One region of the Caldalkalibacillus uzonensis genome, then DNA from elsewhere that is predicted to be linked to it. Evidence: riboswitches for the same ligand, from Rfam matches in the RefSeq annotation. Region 1 holds a riboswitch; each other region holds the start of a gene.
The links. Region 1 has a riboswitch for thiamine pyrophosphate ahead of thiE (thiamine phosphate synthase). Riboswitches for the same ligand answer to the same signal wherever they lie in the genome.
Positions count from the first base shown of each region.

Region 2: another riboswitch for thiamine pyrophosphate. It lies ahead of thiT (energy-coupled thiamine transporter ThiT); the one in region 1 lies ahead of thiE (thiamine phosphate synthase).
Region 3: another riboswitch for thiamine pyrophosphate. It lies ahead of thiC (phosphomethylpyrimidine synthase ThiC); the one in region 1 lies ahead of thiE (thiamine phosphate synthase).
Region 4: another riboswitch for thiamine pyrophosphate. It lies ahead of J2S00_RS01005 (LuxE/PaaK family acyltransferase); the one in region 1 lies ahead of thiE (thiamine phosphate synthase).

Region 1 is NZ_JAUSUQ010000013.1:39,609-45,116, reverse strand. It holds gene htpX (protease HtpX) at 1-399, shown strand, start outside; gene J2S00_RS15480 (YitT family protein) at 447-1,310, opposite strand; gene yfkAB (radical SAM/CxCxxxxC motif protein YfkAB) at 1,410-2,579, opposite strand; TPP riboswitch at 2,701-2,791, shown strand; gene thiE (thiamine phosphate synthase) at 2,856-3,485, shown strand; gene thiS (sulfur carrier protein ThiS) at 3,547-3,747, shown strand; gene J2S00_RS15460 (thiazole synthase) at 3,751-4,557, shown strand; gene thiO (glycine oxidase ThiO) at 4,604-5,508, shown strand, end outside.
Region 2 is NZ_JAUSUQ010000007.1:100,097-105,604, forward strand. It holds gene speE (polyamine aminopropyltransferase) at 2-829, shown strand; gene speB (agmatinase) at 918-1,790, shown strand; TPP riboswitch at 1,904-2,008, shown strand; gene thiT (energy-coupled thiamine transporter ThiT) at 2,132-2,680, shown strand; gene J2S00_RS10525 (YwiB family protein) at 2,685-3,125, shown strand; gene cls (cardiolipin synthase) at 3,106-4,476, opposite strand; gene J2S00_RS10535 (SprT-like domain-containing protein) at 4,548-5,117, opposite strand; gene J2S00_RS10540 (1-aminocyclopropane-1-carboxylate deaminase/D-cysteine desulfhydrase) at 5,413-5,508, shown strand, end outside.
Region 3 is NZ_JAUSUQ010000021.1:15,372-20,879, reverse strand. It holds gene uvrB (excinuclease ABC subunit UvrB) at 1-861, shown strand, start outside; gene uvrA (excinuclease ABC subunit UvrA) at 867-3,728, shown strand; TPP riboswitch at 3,848-3,961, shown strand; gene thiC (phosphomethylpyrimidine synthase ThiC) at 4,157-5,508, shown strand, end outside.
Region 4 is NZ_JAUSUQ010000001.1:200,970-206,477, forward strand. It holds gene J2S00_RS00995 (ABC transporter ATP-binding protein) at 1-65, opposite strand, end outside; gene J2S00_RS01000 (acyl-CoA reductase) at 81-1,445, opposite strand; gene J2S00_RS01005 (LuxE/PaaK family acyltransferase) at 1,602-2,726, opposite strand; TPP riboswitch at 2,820-2,927, opposite strand; gene J2S00_RS01010 (hypothetical protein) at 3,062-3,361, opposite strand; gene J2S00_RS01015 (NAD(P)H-dependent flavin oxidoreductase) at 3,580-4,554, shown strand; gene J2S00_RS01020 (CAP domain-containing protein) at 4,627-5,508, opposite strand, start outside.

The DNA.
Region 1 (5,508 bases):
ACTATGACACTCTTGCAAGGGGTCATCAACACCTTTGTGGTCTTCCTGGCACGGGTTATTGCCTTTGCTGCATCTCGCTTTGTCAGAGAAGACTTGCAACCCGTTGTCCATTTTATTGCCATCATTGTTTTCCAGCTTTTATTCTCCATCTTAGGCAGCATCGTGGTGATGGCTTACTCCCGTTACCGTGAATTCCATGCTGACCGTGGTGGGGCTGATCTGGCAGGAAAGGACAAAATGATTCATGCTCTCTCTTCATTAAAGGCGTATGTGAACCGGGTGGATGACAGCCAGCAAGCGTTGCAAACCCTTAAAATTAACAATAAGCAAAGCTTGTCCAAGCTGTTTGCTTCCCACCCTGACTTAGATGAGCGTATCCGCCGTTTAGAAGCCAGATAAAATTAAAGGGCTTGCTCCACACAATGATGGAGCAAGCCCTTTAACATTTACTTCGTGTCCTCACGATTCCAGCGGTCAAAAGAAAAAGGAACCGGCTGTTTAACGCCTGTGGTTTCAGCCACGTAGGAGGCCTCTATCACCGCACTGGCATCAATAGCTAAGACCAGCTCTTTCAGTTTGGGATACAAAAAGCGGTTGGTGATGCAGTATACAATTTTCCGTTGATCACCAGTGTATCCCCCCTCACCGTACAAGTAGGTGACTCCAATTTCAAATTCGTCCATAATGGCTTGGGCCACTTCATCCGGTTTCTCGGAGATAATCATCACTGACTTGCCCTGATTCAGGCCATCCAGCACAAAGTCAATCATTTTGGAGACAATGTAGAACACAGCAATTGAGAACATCGCCTTTTCAATGGTAAATACAAAGGCAGCCGCCGATAAAATGATAGCATTAATGCCTAACAAGAAGGTGCTGATGGGGATATGGTAACGCTTGTTCAGCCAGATGGCGATCATCTCAGTGCCGTCAATGGCACCGCCCGCTTTAACCACCAAACCGATGCCAACGCCAAGCAGCAGGCCGCCATACAGCACAATGAGGACTTCAGAGGAGGTAATGGCGGGAAGCGGAGCCATCCAGTATAAGCCAATACCGGTAATCAGGTTGGCGTACAGGGTCCGGTAGACAAAGCGTTGACCCATATATCTGGCAGCCACGATCAGTGTCGGAATATTAAGCATGATAAATGTGAGCCAGATGGGGATATCACCAATGTGATTCACCATGATGGCAATGGCTGTAATCCCCCCATCCACCAGCTCATTGGGTGCCAAAATCAATTCCAGTCCTGCGGCGACAATAACAGAACCAACAGTTAAAACCAGGTAGTCTACCAAGCGTTTCATCATTCAACTCCAGTTACTATATATTTTCACTTCTTTAATTTCTATGTATATTATAGCATGCACAGAAACCAGAAGTGCCAAGTGTTTTTCAGTCATTACTCAAATAGAGTCTGCCAGGTTTATGCCGCGCCGGTGGCGGAAGTCAACCCTTTGGTAATAGGTGTGGGCAACCAAAAGATTAGGACCGTTGCACTGGGCTTGGGGACAGCAGCATTTGATCGGCTGGAAGGCTGGATGCTCTTGCCAGCGTGCAAAACAGGAAGCAAAGGAGTCCTCTTCCACATGACCAAGTGGACCGACATCCCCAAAGTCTGTCACGGTCACTTCCCCGGTAAAAATATTACAGTTTAAGCGGTTGTGTCCATCGGGGTCATTGCGTACCGTTGTATTGGGTGTGCTGTAAATGCGTTTAATCAAGGCCAGATCCGCTTCGTTTCGACTGCAAGCATAGAAGGGCAGGGTGCCAAACAAGATCCACAGGTCCGGATCACGTTCATCCAACAGCCTGTGATAGGTCTCTCTTAATTCATCCAAGTTAAGCACCTTCATGTCCCGGGCAAAGTCGCTGGGGTACAAAGGATGTACTTCGTGGCGCTGGCAGCCCATCTCTTTGATCAGATGATGAATTTGTCCGATTTTATCCCGAGTAAAGGGGGTTAACAACGATTCTGCTGAGACAAACACTCCTTTCTTTGCCAGTGTTTTGGTGTTATCCACTAACCGCTGAAAGGTTTTTTCCGCTTGGGCCAAAGAAACCTGGTGTGTGTGATGGACATAGGCAATCTGGTAAAAGTCTTTCGCATGGCGGTAGTTGTAAGAAATATGCAGTACATCTAAATAAGGTAAGATAGCCTCATAGCGTTCCAAGTCCAGGGTTAAGTTGGAGTTGATCTGGGTTTGCGCTCCCCTTTCCTTGGCGTACCGAAGCAAGGGTACAATGTAGTCAACAATCATTTCTTTATTATACATAGGTTCCCCGCCAGTAATGCTGAGGGTATCCAGTGTTTCCACTTCATCCAGGCGTTTGAGCAATACATCCACAGGAATGCGTGCCTCAGCCTCTTTCATTGTTAACACATCGCCCACGGCACAATGTTCACAACGGAGGTTGCACAGATTGGTCACGGTAAATTCCACACTGGTCAGGCTGTTGGTCCCTTGTTCCAACCGGCGAAACAACGACTCCCACGGGTCAATCTCACGCTTGCGAGGGAGCAAGGCGTGTGCGTTGACAGGGCTCGTCACCCTTTTTATGTCTTGTTTTAACATGCCGATTCCTCCTTATCCTTCTTAATTTAACGATAGAAGGTCTGTTTCGTCAATGACTGATTGACATCAGTCCTCATAAAGGTTATGGTTATACTAAAGGAAAAAAGGGAATATGAGTATCAAATTCGGCTAGGGGTGCCCATTTGGGCTGAGAGAGACCCTTATGACCTGATCTGGATCATGCCAGCGTAGGGAAGTCGAATCTGGTGTTAGACTGAGCCTGATTCCACTTTCTTGCGCAGAAAGTGGTTTTTCTATTTTTAGGAGGTATATACCATGAAAGACTTTTCACTCTATGTCATTACAGGAGAACAATTTTACCCGGAGCGGAACTATCTTGAGGTCATTGAAGAGGCAATTAATGGTGGAGCTGACATCGTACAGCTGCGGGAAAAAAAGAAAACCAAAAGAGAACTGCTGGATATGGCCAAGCATCTCAAAGACTTATGTGTACGGTACGATGTACCCTTCATTGTCAACGATCATGTAGACATTGCCTTGGCCGTTGATGCAGATGGCGTTCATTTGGGCCAAGATGATTTGCCATTGGAAGAAGCGCGAAAAATCCTGGGCCCAGATAAAATCATCGGGATCTCCACTCACAAGTTGGAGGAAGCCAAGCGGGCGGAGGAAGGAGGGGCTGATTATATAGGTGTTGGCCCTGTCTTCCCAACCATTACCAAAGAGGATGTCGTTGACCCGGTTGGCCTGGAGTATGTGCGGGAAGTCGTGGCGCATATCCGTATTCCTTTTGTGGCCATTGGGGGCATCAAGCTGCATAATGTGGATCAGGTACTGGAAGCAGGGGCGGAGCGCATTTGCATTGTTAGTGCCATTGTCGGAGCGGAGGATGTGCAAGGGGCAGCCCGTGCCTTTGCCAGCAAGATTAAACAGGTCAGGAAGTAAGCAATGAGGCTAATAGTGCAAGTATACATGTCCATGCACGAGTTAAAAGGAAGTGAGAACGGTGAAAACGCTCATTGTGAACGGTAAAGAAACAAATGTGGCATGTGAGTCCCTCGAGGAATTGATAGAACACTATCAATTAAACAAAAGCCATGTGGTAGCCGAAGTAGATGGTCACATTGTGCATCGCTCCGAGTGGGGCCAATACAAATTGAAGCCTGGAGCCAAAGTTGAGCTGGTTCATTTTGTAGGAGGAGGTTAGACCATGCCAGACAAAGTATCGATCGAGCCCATGTTGAAAAATGATCCGCTGGTCATTGCCGGAAAAACTTTGCGTTCCCGTTTTTTCCTTGGCACCGGCCGCTTTCCCAATCCGTACATCCAGAATGAAGCGATTAAGGCGTCGGGGGCAGAGGTGTTGACCTTTGCCATTCGCCGGGTAAATTTAGAGTATCCTGATGAAGATGCCATTCTGCAACATTTGGAAGGGATGTCATTTACCTATCTGCCTAATACCAGCGGCGCCAAAACAGCCGATGAAGCAATCAGAATTGCCCGTCTGGCCCGGGCCTCGGGACTATCAGATTGGATCAAAGTGGAGATCAGTGTCAACGAAAAAACACTCCTGCCCGATCCGGTACAGACGCTCAAAGCAACAGAACAGCTGGTGAAGGAAGGATTTGTTGTTTTACCGTACACTTCAGATGATCCGGTGCTGTGCAAGCGGCTGGAAGAAGCAGGTGCAGCTGCAGTGATGCCGGGAGGGGCGCCGATTGGGACAGGATTAGGTATTTTAAATCCTTATAACTTGGGTCTCATCATTGAAGAGGCCAATGTGCCCATCATTGTCGATGCCGGTCTAGGTTCTGCTGCAGACGTGGCCCAAGCCATGGAATTGGGCGCTGCTGCGGTACTGATGAATACCCCTGTTGCCAAAGCCAAAGATCCGGTTAAGATGGCCCGGGCTATGAAATTAGCGATTGAAGCGGGGCGTTTATCTTACCTGGCCGGAAGAATTCCCAAAAAGAAATATGCCACAGCCAGCAGTCCGCAAACCTTTATGCTGAAGTAGGGGCCTTGATCAGCACACAAAGAGAGTGGGGAAGCAAATGGAAACAATGACAACAGCCACAAAAACTGGATCACGATTATCATCTCCTCTGGCTAACGTTTCATCCCACTCCCCGCTGATGATTGTGGGCGGGGGTGTGATCGGACTTAGTATTGCCTTTGAATGTGCCAAGCGGGGGATTAAGGTGACAGTAGTGGAAAAAGGAATATGCGGGGGACAAGCGACAGGGGCGGCAGCAGGGATGCTGGCCCCCTATTCAGAAATCGGGGAGGACCCGGATGATTTTTTCACTCTTTGTCAGCAGAGCTTAAAGCTGTACCCTGACTGGCAGCAAGAAGTGCGAACCGTCTCCGGCCAGGATTTTGAATACAGTGAATCGGGCAGTTTGCATCTGGCTTTCCATGAAGCAGATGAATTGGCCTTGGAAAGCCGCCTGGAGTGGCAAAAGGATTGGCATGTCCAGGCCGAAATCGTACGCGGCGAAGCGCTCTTCCGCCTGGAACCCCATTTAACCAAAGCAGCAGTGGCCGCTGTGTACTATCCTGATGAACACCATCTCTATGCGCCGGATTATGTTAAAGCCCTTCAAACGGCGTGCCAAAAGCTTGGTGTTAATCTTGTCCAGGAAGCTGGTGAGGTACGGTTTAAAGCCATTGAACAGGATGGAGTGCTGTTGGTAACGGAGCAAAAGGGCATGTTCAGTACCGATCAATGTGTGCTGTCCAGTGGTGCTTGGACCTCTTTTTTTGAAGGGGATGTGCATGTGCGGCTGCCTGTGGTTCCAATCCGCGGGCAAATCTGTGCTTACCAGCAAGGTCAAGAAAAAATCAAGCACATTATTTTCTCCAGTCAGGGATATGTGTTAGCCAAAGGCAACGGTACGATTGTGTGCGGCGCATCGGAAGATATTGCCGGCTTTGACACGTCTACCACAGAAAAAGGAATAGACCG
Region 2 (5,508 bases), on a different contig from region 1:
AGTGGAATTGTGGTTTACCGAACTGCAAACCAAAGCACACGGTATCACTACCAAAGTAAAGCAAACGTTACATAGTGAAGAGACAAAATATCAACAACTTGATGTTATAGAGACTGAAGAATTTGGCACCATGCTCGTTTTGGACGGGATGGTGATGACAACCGATAAAGATGAGTTTGTCTACCATGAAATGATGAGCCACGTCCCTTTGATGACCCATCCGCAGCCTAAAAAAGTGCTGGTGGTTGGCGGAGGTGACGGGGGAACGATCCGGGAAGTACTGAAACATCCCAGTGTAGAGAAAGCGGTCCTGGTGGAAATTGACGGCCAAGTGATCGAGTACTCTAAAAAGTTTCTGCCCAATATTGCCAAAGAGCTGGATAATCCTCGTGTAGAGGTGCTGGTAGATGACGGATTTATGCATATCCACCAGCATAAAAACGCATACGACGTCATTATGGTCGACTCCACCGAGCCGGTCGGACCGGCAGCCAAGCTGTTTGAAAAAGGTTTTTATCAGGGAATTTACGAGGCTTTGACTGCGGATGGGATGTTTGTCGCCCAAACAGACAACCCCTGGTTTCACGGGGACTTGATCCGTAAAGTGTTTGCCGATGTGAAGGACATTTTCCCCATTACCCGCTTGTACACTTGCAACATTCCCACCTATCCCAGCGGAATGTGGACCTTCACCATCGGCTCCAAAAAGTATGATCCTTTAAGCGCGAGCTTGCCGGGACAACTGGACTTTGAAACCAAATACTACACGCCTGAGGTACATCAAGCGGCGTTTGCATTGCCCAAATTTGTTAAGGATTTAATCGAGTAGGCCTTGGTATAGGAACGGTCCCCACATTTTCATCCCGGGGATAAGATGAATCAGGATTTTTACAGACAGGGCCTGAAGGAGGATGACCATGCGTTTTGATGAAGCCTATTCGGGGCAGGTGTTTATCGCCAGCCATCCTCATTATGAGGAAAGTGAAGCGGTGATCTATGGCATGCCTATGGATTTCACAGTCAGCTTCCGGCCAGGATCACGCTTTGGTCCAGCCCGCATCAGGGAAGTGTCTATCGGTTTGGAAGAGTACAGCCCCTATTTGGACCGTCATCTTCAAGACATCCGCTTTTTTGATGCCGGAGATATTCCGCTGCCTTTCGGCAATCCGGCCCGCAGTTTAGACATGATTGCTGACTTTGTGCGCAAGGTGCTGCAGGATGGCAAATTTCCCCTGGGCCTGGGCGGAGAGCATCTGGTTACCTGGCCCATCATTCAGGAAGTCCAGTGCCGGTTTAAGGATGTTTATCTCATCCATATCGATGCCCATGCCGATTTGCGGGAAGAGTATGAGGGTGAGCCGCTCTCTCATGCCACGCCCATCAGAAAAGCATGCCAGCTGTTGGGGCCGGAGAGGGTCTATTCGTTCGGTATCCGTTCCGGAACACGGGAAGAATTTCAGTATGGGCGGGAATCCGGCATGCATTTTTACCCCTTTGAAGTGGTCAAACCATTAAAAGAAGCACTGCCCTCAATGGCCGGAAAAAAAGTTTACGTGACCATTGACATTGATGTGTTGGATCCTGCTTTTGCCCCGGGAACGGGCACAGCTGAAGCAGGAGGAATCAGTTCCACTGAACTCTTGGAAGCGATCCATTTGCTAGCTAAAGCTGATGTTGATATCGTGGGTGCGGATCTGGTGGAGGTGGCACCTGTGTATGATCCGACAGAAAAAACACAGATTGTCGCTTCCAAGCTGGTACGAGAGATGCTGCTGGGCTGGGTCAAATAAAACTGCTGTGCTGGGCAAAATTTAAGTTCAAAAGGTTAACTGGTCCCTCAACGTCAGGGTTGTGTCAAGTGATTGATGCTATGCTATAATAGAGCCAAATCCCATATATTGACCTGTTCCACTAGGGGTGCCCGCAGGCGGGCTGAGAGGGGCAGTTGCCCCAACCCTTTGAACCTGATCTGGGTCATGCTAGCGGAGGAAAGTGGAACAGAAATGGCCTTTCAGGTTGTCCATACATGGGGTCAGCTGTTGGCAATCTGGTATGGATACATTTCTGTCTCGACCACTCCTCCTTTGGAGTGGTTTTTTATGTAGTTACACTTAAAATGGAGGGGAGAATGATGGAACGAGAACGTCTGCTTATTATGGTGGAAACAGCTGTTATGGCTGCTGTAGCCTATGTATTCAGTTTTATTAAATTTGGAGCGTTATGGGCCTACGGAGGCTCAATTTCACTGGTTATGGTACCGATCTTTGTACTGGCTTTGCGCCGGGGATTGACGGCAGGTTTGATCGCTGGACTCATTGTGGGTATCATAAAGGTAGTGCAGGGTGGTTATGTGGTGCATCCCGTGCAGTTGGTGCTGGATTATCCTTTGGCTTACGCCCTGTTGGGAACAGCAGGTCTGTTTGCCCTTCATAAGACCCGCGCTTCCGGGAAAATGATGGGGTTGGCTGCAATTGGCATTGTGCTGGCTTCAGGATTGCGTTTTCTCAGTCATTTTATCTCTGGTGTGGTATGGTTTGGGGCTTATGCCCCTGAAGGAATGCCTGTGGCCACCTATTCTGCCTTGTACAATCTGTCCTATTTATTACCAGAAATGATCATTAGTTTAGTGATTATGATTTTATTGATCAAAATGCGTCCCCAACTTTTCAAAGTTAGGTGATGAGATGCGTGAAAAACAATCAGTGATGTTAAATATTCATGTCCAAACTTTTGAACACGGTCAACCGGTGGATGAGCAGGTTGAAACAGTGCCGGGAATGTTGTATCGCAAAGGAAAGGTCTATTATCTCAAATATATAGAGCATAGTGAAGAAGGCCCCATTAATACGACGTTGAAGCTGGAGGAAGACCGGTTGACGGTGATCCGTCATGGCGCGGCCAGCATGAACCATGTGTACCGGCCGGGCACCACCACACGAGGCATCTACCATACGCCGTATGGACCGTTACACATGGAGACCCATACCACCGCCTATCGGTTTAAACCGCTGGCCACTATCTCAGAACAGCAAGGGGAACTGCATTGGGCTTATTATTTGTCTCTTAATGGCAATGGCGTAAGTGATATCCACTTTACCCTGACGCTCACAGCCAGGGCGCCATGATGAGTGACAACTGTGTCGCCGCCTTAGCCCATAACGGCTGACGGTATAACTGCTCAGGAAGAAGGGGCTTACAGTCCTTTAAATCCTGCTTAAAAATGGTTTCCATCCGTTGGCAAATATGACGGTCATAAATAAACAACCCGGCTTCAAAGCTGTAATAAAAACTGCGCCGGTCCAAATTAACACTGCCGATATTGGCGATATAATTGTCCACTAAGGCAATCTTGGCATGGTAAAAACCTTTCTCGTACAAATAGATTTCCACGCCAGCGGGCAACAATTGTTTGTGAAAATGGAAGGAAGCATAGTGGGCCAGAGGATTGTCTGTCCGTTTGGGTACGATCAGCTTAACTTCGATCCCTCTTTTTCTGGCCTGTTTCAAGGCCTCGATCATTTCCTGATCGGGGACGAAGTAGGGGGTGCCCAGCCAGACCCGCTCTTTGGCCGCACAAATCACTTTAAGATAACTGTCCTTGGCCATGGAGCGGGTCATATCCGGACCGCTGGGCACCACCTGGGCCAAGATGGTTCCTTGATCATGCTGCTGGGTTTCTTCTGTGGTAAACGTGGGGAAAAACTGCTCGTTTTCCTCCAGCAATTCCCCTGTGGTATAGTACCAGTCTGTAGCAAAAATACGCTGCATAAGTAATACACTTTCCCCTTCAATCAACAGGTGCACATCTCGCCAGAAGCCTGTATTGGGGTCACGATGTACATATTCATCCCCTACATTCAAACCCCCCGTAAAGGCAACGTTGCCATCAATCACCACAATTTTGCGGTGATTGCGGAAGTTCATGTACGGCAAAAAGCGCAGCCGGGGAGGGGTAAAGACGCTGCACTGAATACCCCGCTTTTGTAACTCCTTAAACCTTTTCCCGCCAATCAGTGAATGGCTGCCCACGCCGTCAACCAAGAGACGGACCTGAACCCCTTCCTGTACTTTTTGTTCCAGTTTCTCAAACAGTTTATTAGAGATATGATCGTTCTGCACCGTGTAGAACAGGATGTGCACATGATGTTTCGCCTTTGCTATTTCCTCAAACAAAGCGGGAAACAACTCTTCTCCGTTATTCAGAATGCGCAAGCGGTCATTTTGGGTGAGGGGAAAATCAGTGTTTGCTTTAATAAACTGCAACACCTCAGTGTGGAGTTCCAGTTTAAAGCGTTGTTCAGCTTCCTTGACCGAAAGGCGTTCATTGAGATTGTGTCTGACGCGCTGGAACAAGCGCCCGTCTGCCTGTTCCTTTTTTTGAAATTGCCGGCGCAAGTATACATGCTGTCCCGCCACATAGAGGGCGGCCAGGCCGATTATACCGATCACAATCACTAAGATGATTAGCAGGGTCAACATGGATCATCTCCTTTATGGCGTTCCAAGGCATGCGTATCTTATAGTATTGGAGATGACCGTTCAAAATATCACTCCGGAAGGCGAACTTTGCTGTTTTTCAAGATGTGTCCGTCATAGCGGAACTCACCCAGCCAGGTTTCTTTCTTTACAATTGCTTTTTGGCAGCACTGGCTGCGGTAACGGGAGGTGTTTAAGCGCCGGCGTATTCCCAGGTAACGTTCACAGCCTTGGCAATACAGTTTATAGGCTTTCTGAGGAAGTTGCACGCGCTGAGTGGAGATGGCCCCTACGCGTTTTAATTCCTGTTCAAAGACAGGATGATGGTCTTGATAGGGCTGGCCTTGAATAAATAAATGATAATGGCATAACTCATGCAACAAAACAGCGACGAAAATGTCCCTGTCAATCCATTGGGCGGCGTATTTGCTCAGCTCAATTTTGAGGGGTGTCCGTTTCCCACTTTGTTCAGTAAACAAGAAGCGGCCCATGGTTCTCCTCAGGCGCCCGTTCCAGGCAACAGGAATCTGGCACGGCTTTCCCCAAAAGTGGAGGGACAGTTTGTTGGCCAGCCGCTTTAATTTTTGGGGGTCCATATCAACGGTACGTTTGGGTGTCTCGTGTTCAGGCATTGTGATCATGTTCCTTCCCCTTTTGCTGCTTAATCCTAGTTTACCATGAACAGCGAGCAGCAACGCACCCATATGTGAAGTGTGGTCCATGTCAGAACAGCAGGTGTTGATGTTCTATTGAAACAATAGGCCTAATGTTATAATTGAGAAAGATTGAAATGGACCATTTACGAATTGAACAGTTATTGCATCAGGCCGACCAAGCACTGTATCATGACAAAGAGGTCATGCACAACAGGTAATAACTTATTATCTGTAAGCCAACAAGTACCTGACCAACACGTAAACAGGAGGTCTCCTTGAAATGATCAAGCCTTTGGCGTTAAGCCTCACTCCAACACCCTTGCACCCACTGGAGCGTTTGAGTGAAGATTTGGGGGTGGAAATCTGGATCAAGCGG
Region 3 (5,508 bases), on a different contig from region 1:
CCCTTGCGCTTTGAAGAGTTTGAACAGCATATTAACCAGGTGCTGTATGTCTCGGCCACACCCGGCCCCTATGAACTGGCCCAGACGCCCCAAGTGGTGGAGCAGATCATTCGTCCCACCGGCTTACTGGACCCCACCATTGATGTGCGTCCCATCAAAGGCCAGATTGATGACCTGTTAGGTGAGATTCAGGGCCGGGTGAAAAAGAATGAGCGGGTGCTGGTCACCACCTTAACCAAAAAGATGGCCGAAGACTTAACTGATTATCTGAAAGAGATCGGTATCAAGGTGCGCTATCTCCACTCGGAGATTAAAACGCTGGAGCGGATGCACATTATCCGCGAACTGCGCCTGGGTGTGTTTGACGTGCTGGTCGGCATTAATTTGTTGAGGGAAGGGCTGGATATTCCGGAAGTGTCTCTCGTGGCTATACTGGATGCGGACAAAGAAGGTTTTCTCCGTTCGGAACGCTCCCTGATCCAGACCATTGGCCGTGCCGCCCGCAATGCCAACGGTCATGTGATCATGTATGCGGATCAAATCACCGAGTCGATGCGCGTCGCTATTGAAGAGACCCAGCGCCGCCGCCAAATCCAAGAAGCGTTTAATAAAAAACACGGCATTACCCCCAAAACGATTGTGAAGCCGGTCTACGATGTCATTGAGGCGACTAAAGTGATTGAAGATAGGACAGCGTACCAGCCAACCCCCAAAGTGGAGAAACTGTCGCGCAAAGAGAAGGAAGCCTTGATCAAGCAGCTGGAAAAAGAAATGAAAGCTGCGGCTAAGGATCTGAACTTTGAACGGGCAGCAGAACTGCGTGATCTGATCCTGGAAATGAAAGCGGAATTGGAAGGATGATGAAGATGAGTAACCGATCCATTTATGTCAAAGGAGCCAGGGTGCATAACTTGAAAAACATTGATGTGACGATCCCCCGCAACCAGTTCGTGGTTTTGACGGGGTTGTCCGGCTCAGGCAAATCGTCACTGGCTTTTGATACCATTTACGCCGAGGGGCAGCGGCGCTACGTGGAATCCCTGTCCGCCTATGCCCGCCAATTTTTGGGACAAATGGATAAGCCGGATGTGGATGCCATCGAAGGTTTGTCCCCGGCCATTTCCATTGATCAGAAGACGACCAGCCGTAACCCCCGGTCCACTGTAGGTACGGTCACCGAGATCTATGACTACCTCCGTCTGCTGTTTGCCCGCATCGGTCGGCCCCATTGTCCCACGCACGGCATCCCGATCACCTCACAAACAGTAGAGCAGATAGTGGACCGCATTTTGGAGTATCCTGAACGGACCAAGCTGCAAATTCTGGCTCCTGTGGTTCGCGGGCGTAAGGGTGAGCACGCCAAATTGTTGGAGCAGATTGCCAAACAGGGTTTTGTGCGGGTCAGGGTTAATGGTGAGGTGCGTGATCTGGCTGAGGAGATCAAGCTGGAGAAAAATAAGAAGCATACCATTGAAGTGGTGGTAGACCGCATCATTGTCAAAGAAGGGATCGCCTCCCGCTTGGCCGACTCCATTGAAACAGCCCTGGACATTGCCGAGGGTAAAGTGCTGATCGATGTGATCGGTGAGGAAGAATTGCTGTTCAGCTCCAACCTGGCTTGTCCGGAGTGCGGTTTCAGCATGGAGGAATTGGCTCCCCGCCTGTTTTCATTTAACAGTCCGTATGGGGCTTGCCCCCACTGTGACGGACTGGGCAGCCGTTTGGAAGTGGACCCGGATCTGGTCATCCCTGACCCGAGCCTGTCCATTAACGAGGGTGCCATTGCTCCTTGGGAAGGGTCAAGCTCGCCCTATTACGAACAATTGCTGGCTTCTGTGTGTGACCATTTTGGCATAGACCGTGACGTTCCCTTTAAAGATCTGCCACAGAATCAACAAGAACTTCTGTTGTATGGCAGTAATGGGGAGCGCTTCTATTTCCGCTATGAAAATGAGTTTGGCCAGGTCCGTGAGCAGCACGTCCCCTTTGAAGGGGTGGTCCATCAGGTGGAGCGGCGCTATAAGGAAACAGGTTCGGACTATATTCGTGAACAGCTTGAAGCGTACATGAGCAACAAGGCTTGTCCAAACTGTAAAGGGGCCAGGCTGCGCCCCGAAGCATTGGCCGTCACCGTGGGCGGCAAAAATATTGATTATGTGACCCGCCTGTCCGTGGCCGAAGCGAAGCAGTTTTTCGCTTCTCTAACCTTGACGGAGAAGGAGCAACATATCGCTCAGCTCATCTTGCGCGAGATAGAGGAGCGTCTTGGCTTCCTGGTGGATGTCGGCCTGGACTATCTGACCCTGAACCGTTCGGCCGGCACCTTAAGCGGGGGCGAAGCCCAGCGCATTCGTCTGGCCACCCAGATCGGCTCTAAATTAATGGGGGTTCTCTATGTGCTTGATGAACCTTCCATCGGCTTGCACCAGCGGGACAATGACCGCTTAATCCGCACGCTGGAACAGATGCGTGATTTGGGTAACACCTTGCTGGTGGTGGAGCATGATGAGGATACCATGCTGGCCGCCGACCATTTGATCGATATCGGGCCGGGAGCCGGTGCCCACGGCGGACGGGTGGTGGCCCAAGGGACACCGGAAGAGGTGATGAACAATCCCAACTCCTTGACCGGCCAGTATTTAAGCGGCAAAAAATTTATCCCCCTTCCGGCAGAACGGCGCCAGCCCAACGGCAAATGGCTGGAGATTCATGGGGCCAGGGAAAACAATCTTAAAAATGTTAACGTCAAGGTGCCTCTGGGGGTGCTCAGTTGTGTAACCGGCGTCTCTGGCTCTGGCAAAAGCACACTGGTCAACGAAATACTGCTTAAAGCCTTGATGCGGGAATATTACCGCTCCAAAGTAAAGCCTGGTGAGCATCAGGGGATTAAAGGCACAGAACATCTGGACAAAGTGGTCAATATTGACCAGTCGCCGATCGGGCGCACGCCCCGTTCCAATCCAGCCACCTATACAGGCGTGTTTGATGATATCCGAGAGGTGTTTGCCCAAACCAATGAAGCGAAAATGAGGGGATACAAAAAAGGACGCTTCAGCTTTAACGTCAAGGGAGGGCGCTGTGAAGCGTGCCGGGGAGACGGGATCATTAAGATTGAGATGCACTTTTTGCCCGATGTGTATGTGCCTTGTGAGGTGTGCAAGGGCAAGCGTTACAACCGGGAAACACTGGAGGTCACTTACAAAGGTAAAACCATTGCTGATGTGCTAGATATGACAGTGGAGGAAGCGCTGGAGTTTTTCCAAAACATTCCACGTATCAAGCGCAAGCTGCAAACCTTGCAGGATGTCGGCCTGGGTTATATGCGCCTGGGCCAGCCAGCCACCACATTGTCCGGGGGAGAGGCGCAGCGGGTGAAGCTGGCTTCCGAATTGCACCGCCGCAGCACGGGGCGTACCTTGTACATCTTGGATGAGCCCACTACCGGGTTGCACATCGAAGATATCCGCCGCTTACTTGAGGTATTGCAGCGCCTGGTAGACAATGGAGATACGGTACTGGTAATTGAGCATCATCTGGATGTCATTAAGGTGGCCGATTATATCATTGACCTGGGACCTGAAGGAGGCGACCGGGGGGGAGAGATTGTGGCCACCGGCACGCCGGAAGAGATTAGCCGTGTCCAACGCTCTTATACGGGTCGCTATCTAGGGCCCATTCTGGAGCGGGACCGGCAGCGGATGAACAAAAAAGAGACAGTGAAAACATGATAATAAAATCGGGTACGACCGTTTATCCGTGTGACACTGATTGGTGGTCACACGGATTTTATTAATAGGGTTGAATTACCAAACTTTTTGCGATATACTCATTTGTGTAAAATTAATAATATTGTTACTAGGGGTGCCTGTGAGCCGGGCTGAGAAAGGAACGCGATGAAGTTCCTTAACCCTTTGGACCTGATCTGGGTAATGCCAGCGTGGGGAAGTAAGCAGCGGATGCAGCACGTTTCAGTGTGCTGAGAGGTTGTGGCAGCGCGACCGAATGAACACAAGCCGGGTCCATATTCAGGACCTGGCTTTTTAGCTTGCTGCAAAGTGTTTTAAACGATGACCAGCATATACTGATGTGCTGCCCGTCAGCTTGAATGACCCGGATCATGTCCTCCTTCACCACAATTAAAAAGGAGGCTTTTATTATGGTAAAAGATGTTCAACCACGTATTTCGATTCCATCATTTCCGGGCAGTCGTAAAGTGTATGTACAAGGCTCCAGACCAGACATTAAGGTTCCTATGCGAGAAATTGAACAAACACCGACAATCAAGCCAGAGGGGGAAGAAAAAAATCCTTCTGTCAGAGTGTATGATACAAGCGGGCCCTATACGGATCCAGAACAGCAAGTGGATCTCAGTAAAGGGCTCCCTCCACTACGGAGAAATTGGATTTTGGAGAGAGGGGATGTTGAAGAATATGAAGGCAGGAAAGTAAAGCCCGAAGATAATGGCTATCGTTCGGTTGATCATAAGCAGGCCAGTGATCAGCTTCAAGGTTTGGCCAGAAAGCCGCTGCGGGCAAAGAAGGGCAAAATCGTGACACAACGCTATTATGCCCGGCAGGGAATCATTACGCCAGAAATGGAGTTTGTGGCCTTGCGTGAAGGGGTTTCTCCAGAATTTGTCCGGGATGAAGTTGCCCGGGGCCGGGCGATTATTCCAGTCAACATTAATCATCCTGAAAGTGAACCTATGATCATTGGACGTCATTTTCATGTTAAAGTGAATGCCAATATTGGCAACTCGGCCGTCAGCTCATCTATTGCCGAAGAGGTCGAAAAAATGACTTGGGCTATTCGTTGGGGAGCAGATACGATCATGGATTTGTCTTCCGGCCAAGACATTCACACGACCCGGGAGTGGATTATCCGCAATTCGCCTGTTCCTGTTGGTACGGTACCGATCTATCAAGCCCTTGAGAAAGTAAACGGCAAACCCGAAGCATTAACATGGGAGATATACCGGGACACGCTGATTGAACAGGCTGAACAAGGAGTAGATTATTTTACGATTCATGCCGGCGTACTGTTAAGATATATTCCACTGACTGCAGGCAGGGTGACAGGCATCGTTTCCCGGGGAGGTTCCATTATGGCAGCATGGTGTTTAGCCCATCATGAAGAAAATTTCTTGTATACCCATTTTGCAGAGATCTGTCAGATCCTGAATCAGTATGATATTGCCGTTTCTTTAGGTGATGGACTGCGGCCAGGATCTATTGCCGACGCCAACGATGAAGCCCAGTTCGCAGAATTGGAAACACTGGGTGAGTTAACAAAAATGGCTTGGGAATATGATGTTCAGGTTATGGTAGAAGGTCCGGGACATGTGCCCCTGCATTTGCTTAAAGAAAATGTGGATAAACAAATGGACATATGCCAAGAAGCGCCATTCTATACATTAGGTCCTCTGACAACGGACATTGCTCCCGGCTACGATCATATCACATCTGCTATTGGTGCAGCAGTTATCGGATGGCACGGAACTGCAATGCT
Region 4 (5,508 bases), on a different contig from region 1:
ACATGTTTAAGAATTGGCTTTTCCTTTTGAAAGCATAAACTGACATCATTGATAACTACTTCCATCACTACCGCTCCTCACTAATCCCTGTAAGGATCATACCGGTCGATCATGTTTTCTGCTGATCCCTCCACATCACACCACCTGACCAAATCAGCTAAATGAAGTCGCCCATCATGATGCCAACCCGGTTGGGGTTCCGTCATTTTACCTAAGGCACAAATCCTGTTAACGCCGCTTTCACCGAGCATTCGAATGACAGACCTGAATTTAGATGGCCCACAGGCCACACCAACGGTTTGCACGAATGTGCGGATCCCCTTGATTTTATGCGGGAGATCATCCAGATCGTCTAATGGTACAACCGTGACAACCCTGTTTAATACAGACAAAGGAAAGAAGGCTTCCGTATCATTTTCTTCATTGTAAAGAACGGTCCAGGAGGTGTCTCCCTTACTCACTAACAACTCAATTTTTTGTGAAGAATAGCTTTGGAATTCTGCTTTTGAGCGGAATGATAAAATCGCTTGGTTTTCCACTTCTGTTAACTGGGCACGGGGCATTTTGTATTGAAATCGATCCATTTCCTGAGCTAACATACGGGCAAAATCCCTGGGAGAAATTTTCCCGCCCTTTTCGACATAGAAGACATGGGGAGATAAACAGCCTTGTTGATCAAACCAGGAAACATCGTGAGCTGCCAAATGTGCTGTTTCCCATGCTGTCGTCCCTTCTAAGCACTCATTGGTAATAAGTCCAAAACTTACTTTATGTCCATGGGGCACAAACCTTACATCATGAGGAACTCTGGCCTTGACCGCTTGGATTGTATGCATACTGCCATAGGCAATAACAGCCTCTGAACTTTTAAAAGCAATCTCCTCCAGTTCAGCTTGGCCGCCCTTCCACCACACGATGGCCAACGTTGCGGCCATTTTGGGTTCAATTTTTTCAAGTGTTTGGGCAAAAAGCACAGGAAATAAAGGCTCAGCTGAAGAGACCTTTCCCAGTGTCGCCGATTTTAGAATCATTCCAGCAGCCATGCTCCACAAGGGAAGTGCGGGAACATTGCCAGAGAAAATGTGAGTGGTACACTGTGGCCCATAAGCTTTAAGCAATCCCCCTGCTTTTCTGGGCCTAAATTCATCCAGGATTAACGGGTTAGGGAAATCTTCCTCCACCATTCGTTGGAGTTTTTCCTTGCGAAATAAGCGTAAGTATTTTGTTAAAAACAGTCTGATCATTTCTGAATTATAACCTGTGATGACCGGGAGATATTCCTCAGCCATTTGTCTAAGCTCAAATTGCGGGTTTAACCATGATTGTACAGCCTCATCAATGACCTCGATGATATCATTGACCCTCATCCGCTTTAACCCACGTTCACGATTAACTTTAATCTGCTCCATAATCAACTTCAGCTGTTCAGGTGTTAACTGAGGCACCTGAAGGGAAATGTCCTTCCCGTGATGAGAAAATACAAGGGTTTTTCTTGCTAACGATCGCTGCAGATCCTCTGGCAGATTACAAGGCAAATAAAAAGAGTCTATAGTCGGACTCATGCTTGTCTCCCCTTTGACTGCGACACCTATAAAAAATAACTACATCTGTCTTGACGCAAGGAACTCCTCTACGGCCAAAGAACATCCCTTTGCTTCAGCTCCTGTTGCCCTGCCCAACAGTTCAAAGCCGTTCAGTGTAGATCTGCCCATATCTTCTGTCATGATGGCTAGAACCGAGTTGAGATTGGCCAGATCATAATGGACAATAATGCCTTGTTCACCGCAAGGTTTAGGTTTATAAGTAACTGGATCGATCACCAAGGTTCTAACCCAGTGAGGTGGTACCTTTACATTGTTCACACTTTCGGTCTGATTGGCGGTATGATCTGCGTTAACTGCATGATACAGGTTTTGGTCATAAAACTGGGAGCTTAATTCTGTCATGCCATACATGTTAACACAATACGCTTCAGGTATGGAGAATAAGATGCTCATCTCTTGCTTAAACTGGTGCGGCAAAATCTCTCTGGACCGTCCTTTGGCTCCCCCGGTATCCATCACCCTGCTTCCTTGAGGCAGCTTAAAGGTTAATCCCTCTTGTTTACAATGATCTAAAAAATGAATAAATGAAAAGGTCGCTCCTATCACAAGGACAGGCTCATCCTTTTGCTCACTCGCTCTTAACATATCGATAAGCAAGTCCAAATCAAAATGGTTACTCTGAACCACATAGCGGCTATCCTCAGTTCCGAACATATCTAGCGCCAGCCTTAAATAATGAGCTAAAGAAGAATTGGGCATATCTTCTTCAGGAGGGAATAAAATGGCCATTTTGATTTGTTCCCTATCCGGCAAGATATTTGGTTTAAAGTAACGTTGCATCGACAAATCATAAATGTCTAAATCCCGATGATAATGTTTCCCCTTTTTTGCTGGGTTCGTCGTCCCACTGGTCATAAAAATTGCTTCCGCTTCTTCTATCGGACAAGCTGACAAAATGGCTTCTTTAAAAGCGTTAATCGGTACAGCTGGTATCTCGGTAAAGTGTTTGACGGAAACAGGGGATACCCTGCGTTTGCGGCAAAATTTCCGAAAAGCCTGATTATGCTCATATTGAAAAGCAAACAAAGACAAAGCCAACTGATTGAATTCTTCTTCTGAAGCTTGATCCTGTAATATAAAATCCCTCACCTTTTCTTTTATTGATGAATAGGCTTCATTCATACACACACCTTCTTTCTCTCATATAAAGCAATTAAAAAACCACTTCTTAATCGAGAAGTGGTTAATCGTAAAATACATGGCTTGTATACATATATCTTACATCAACCACTTCCCTACGCTGCTATGATGCAGTTCAGGTTCAAAGGGTTCTAAGGCTAAACACCTTAATCTCAGCCTGATTCGGCTCCCCTAGTGGTTATATCTAATATTTAGTTTACTTAAGCTTATCATAATCAAATGGAATGTCAACACATCCCCCCTCATGGGTGAAAAATATTCAGTTTTTAAAGTATTTATATAAACAAACCTCTATGTAAGAAATCGTATAATAAAACTTAAATGTTAAAGCGTTCGATTTGCTCATACTGATGGTATTTATATAATATATTCCTTTGTCTTTCTCCAATCAGATCAAAGTGTGGATATCTTGGATGTCGGTCAATCCATTCGGGGGCTAAACCTTCCTTATTACCCCAGACAATCAATTTGTCTATGTCTGCACAACCGACTTTGGTCACTGTTTTAATATGAGGGTACTTAGGGTGAACCCAATAATGAGTAATAAAAGCAATTTCCCCATTTGCAACCTTGTGTTTCCAAATGTCTAACTCTTTTCTGTTGATGCCAAAAGCCATATCTTCATTCACCCACCGTATAACTTTATCATACTGTTTCCACTTTCATTACTCACGAAGGAGAATATTGAGCATTATAGCTGTGATTGTATTATAGCTGATCTATCATTAGAATGGAATTTTTGGAGGAACAGGGGGCAAAACAGATGCAATTGAGAGGCATTTAAGGTAAAGTGAGACATATATATGATCACAAAATGTTTTGAAGGGTGAGAAAAATGGTAAAAAGGTTTCCTCCACAGCTTGCCGGCCAGACGGTGTTGCCCGTGATCGCGGCTCCCATGTTTCTTGTTTCCAGTCCCAAATTGGTCATTGAAAGTTGTAGAGCTGGCATCATTGGCTCATTCCCTTTGCTCAATGCCCGGACGGCACATATTTTAGAGGACTGGATGCAAAACATAATTGAAGAACTGGAAAAAGCACGCCGGGAAAATCCGGAGCGGCGTGTGGCTCCCTGGGCAGTTAATCTTATCGTGCATCGCACGAACAAACGTTATGAAGAAGATTTAGAACTGATTAAAAAGTATCAGCCTCCGATTGTGATTACCTCTCTGGGTGACCCGGCCCCTGTTGTCAATGTTGTACATACATATGGCGGGCTTGTTTTTGCGGATGTGGCCAACCTTGTTCATGCCCGAAAAGCAGCCGAAAAAGGGGTTGATGGACTTATCCTCGTCTGCAACGGGGCTGGCGGGCATGCCGGAACAATTAACCCCATGGCCTTTATGGGTGCAGTTAAGGAATTCTGGGACGGTATCACTATTCTTGCCGGTTGTATTTCCAGCGGCCAAGATATTTTGGCAGCAGAAGTACTCGGTGCAGATTTTGCCTACATGGGAACGCGTTTTATTGCCACGCACGAAAGTTTTGCCAACTCAGATTATCAAAAAATGCTAATAGAATCCAGCGTGGAAGATCTTATTTATACTGATGCGTTCAGCGGAGTGAAAGCCAATTATCTCATTCCCAGTATTGTCAGAGCAGGGCTTGATCCCGCACATTTGAACAAAAAGGAAACCGTCGACTTTTCCAAACTGAACCAGTCTGAAGCAAAAGCCTGGAAAGACATCTGGTCCGCGGGACAAGGGGTCAGTACCATTAAAGAGGTGCTGCCCGTTGCCGAATTGGTGGAAAGACTTCGAGCAGAATATCAGCAGGCACTTGCCTCTTTATGTTCTAAACGTTCAAACTAAATAAATGAATTAATGTTAACGTTGTCATGAAAAAGTCACTTCCTTTTGGAAGTGACTTTTTCATCAGGATAATCACTTACTGATAAACATTTGTGTCCAGTAATGACCGTTTTCATTGTAGCCCACACCAATGTGCGTGAAATTTCCATTTAAAATATTGGCTCGATGTCCTTCACTATTCATCCATGCTTGAACAACGGCCTCAGGAGTTGGCTGACCCTGGGCAATGTTTTCGGCTGCTGCATTAAACGAGATACCGAAGTCTCTCATCATATCGAACGGTGAACCGTAAGTAGGGCTAGTATGGGAAAAATAATGATTGGCTTGCATGTCATTGGACTTTTCGCGCGCAACGCGATTCAAAGCTGCATCCGTTTGCAAGTCTGACAATCCATTCCTTCTTCTTTCAGCATTTGTTAATTCAATGACTCGGGCTTCAATCTCACTTACACCCTCTGCTACTTCCGGCTGAGTTGTGGTTTCCGGCTGTTCACGCTGCTCAGGCTGCTCTTGTGCGGGCGCTTGTGGTGGCTGCTGTGGCGTACCTTGTCGCAGTCTTTGTACAATATCTTCCGGTGTCAGCCTTGTTGTACCTTCTGGGACCAGCCGAGCAACCTGTTCTGGTGTCAGCCGTTCTGCACCTTCTGGTATTAATCGGGCGATTTCTTCAGGGAGTAACCGGGCAATATCTTCGCGAGTAAGCCGAATATCCGCATGTTGTCCATCAACAATGATGAAGTCATATTTGGCATGTTGAATTTGAACAGGTTTCGTATGAGGAAATTGGTCACTGGGTATTGTTGTACTTTCACTTGATATTTGGCCAAGCGGCCCCTCGGAAGCCAATGGCTCTTCTTTCGCCTGCAGGCCTTCAATATAGGCATCATCAATAATCCTTGAATCTTGTGCCTGATCACCTGCATTGGTACAGGCAACAATACTCAGTAAAAGTAA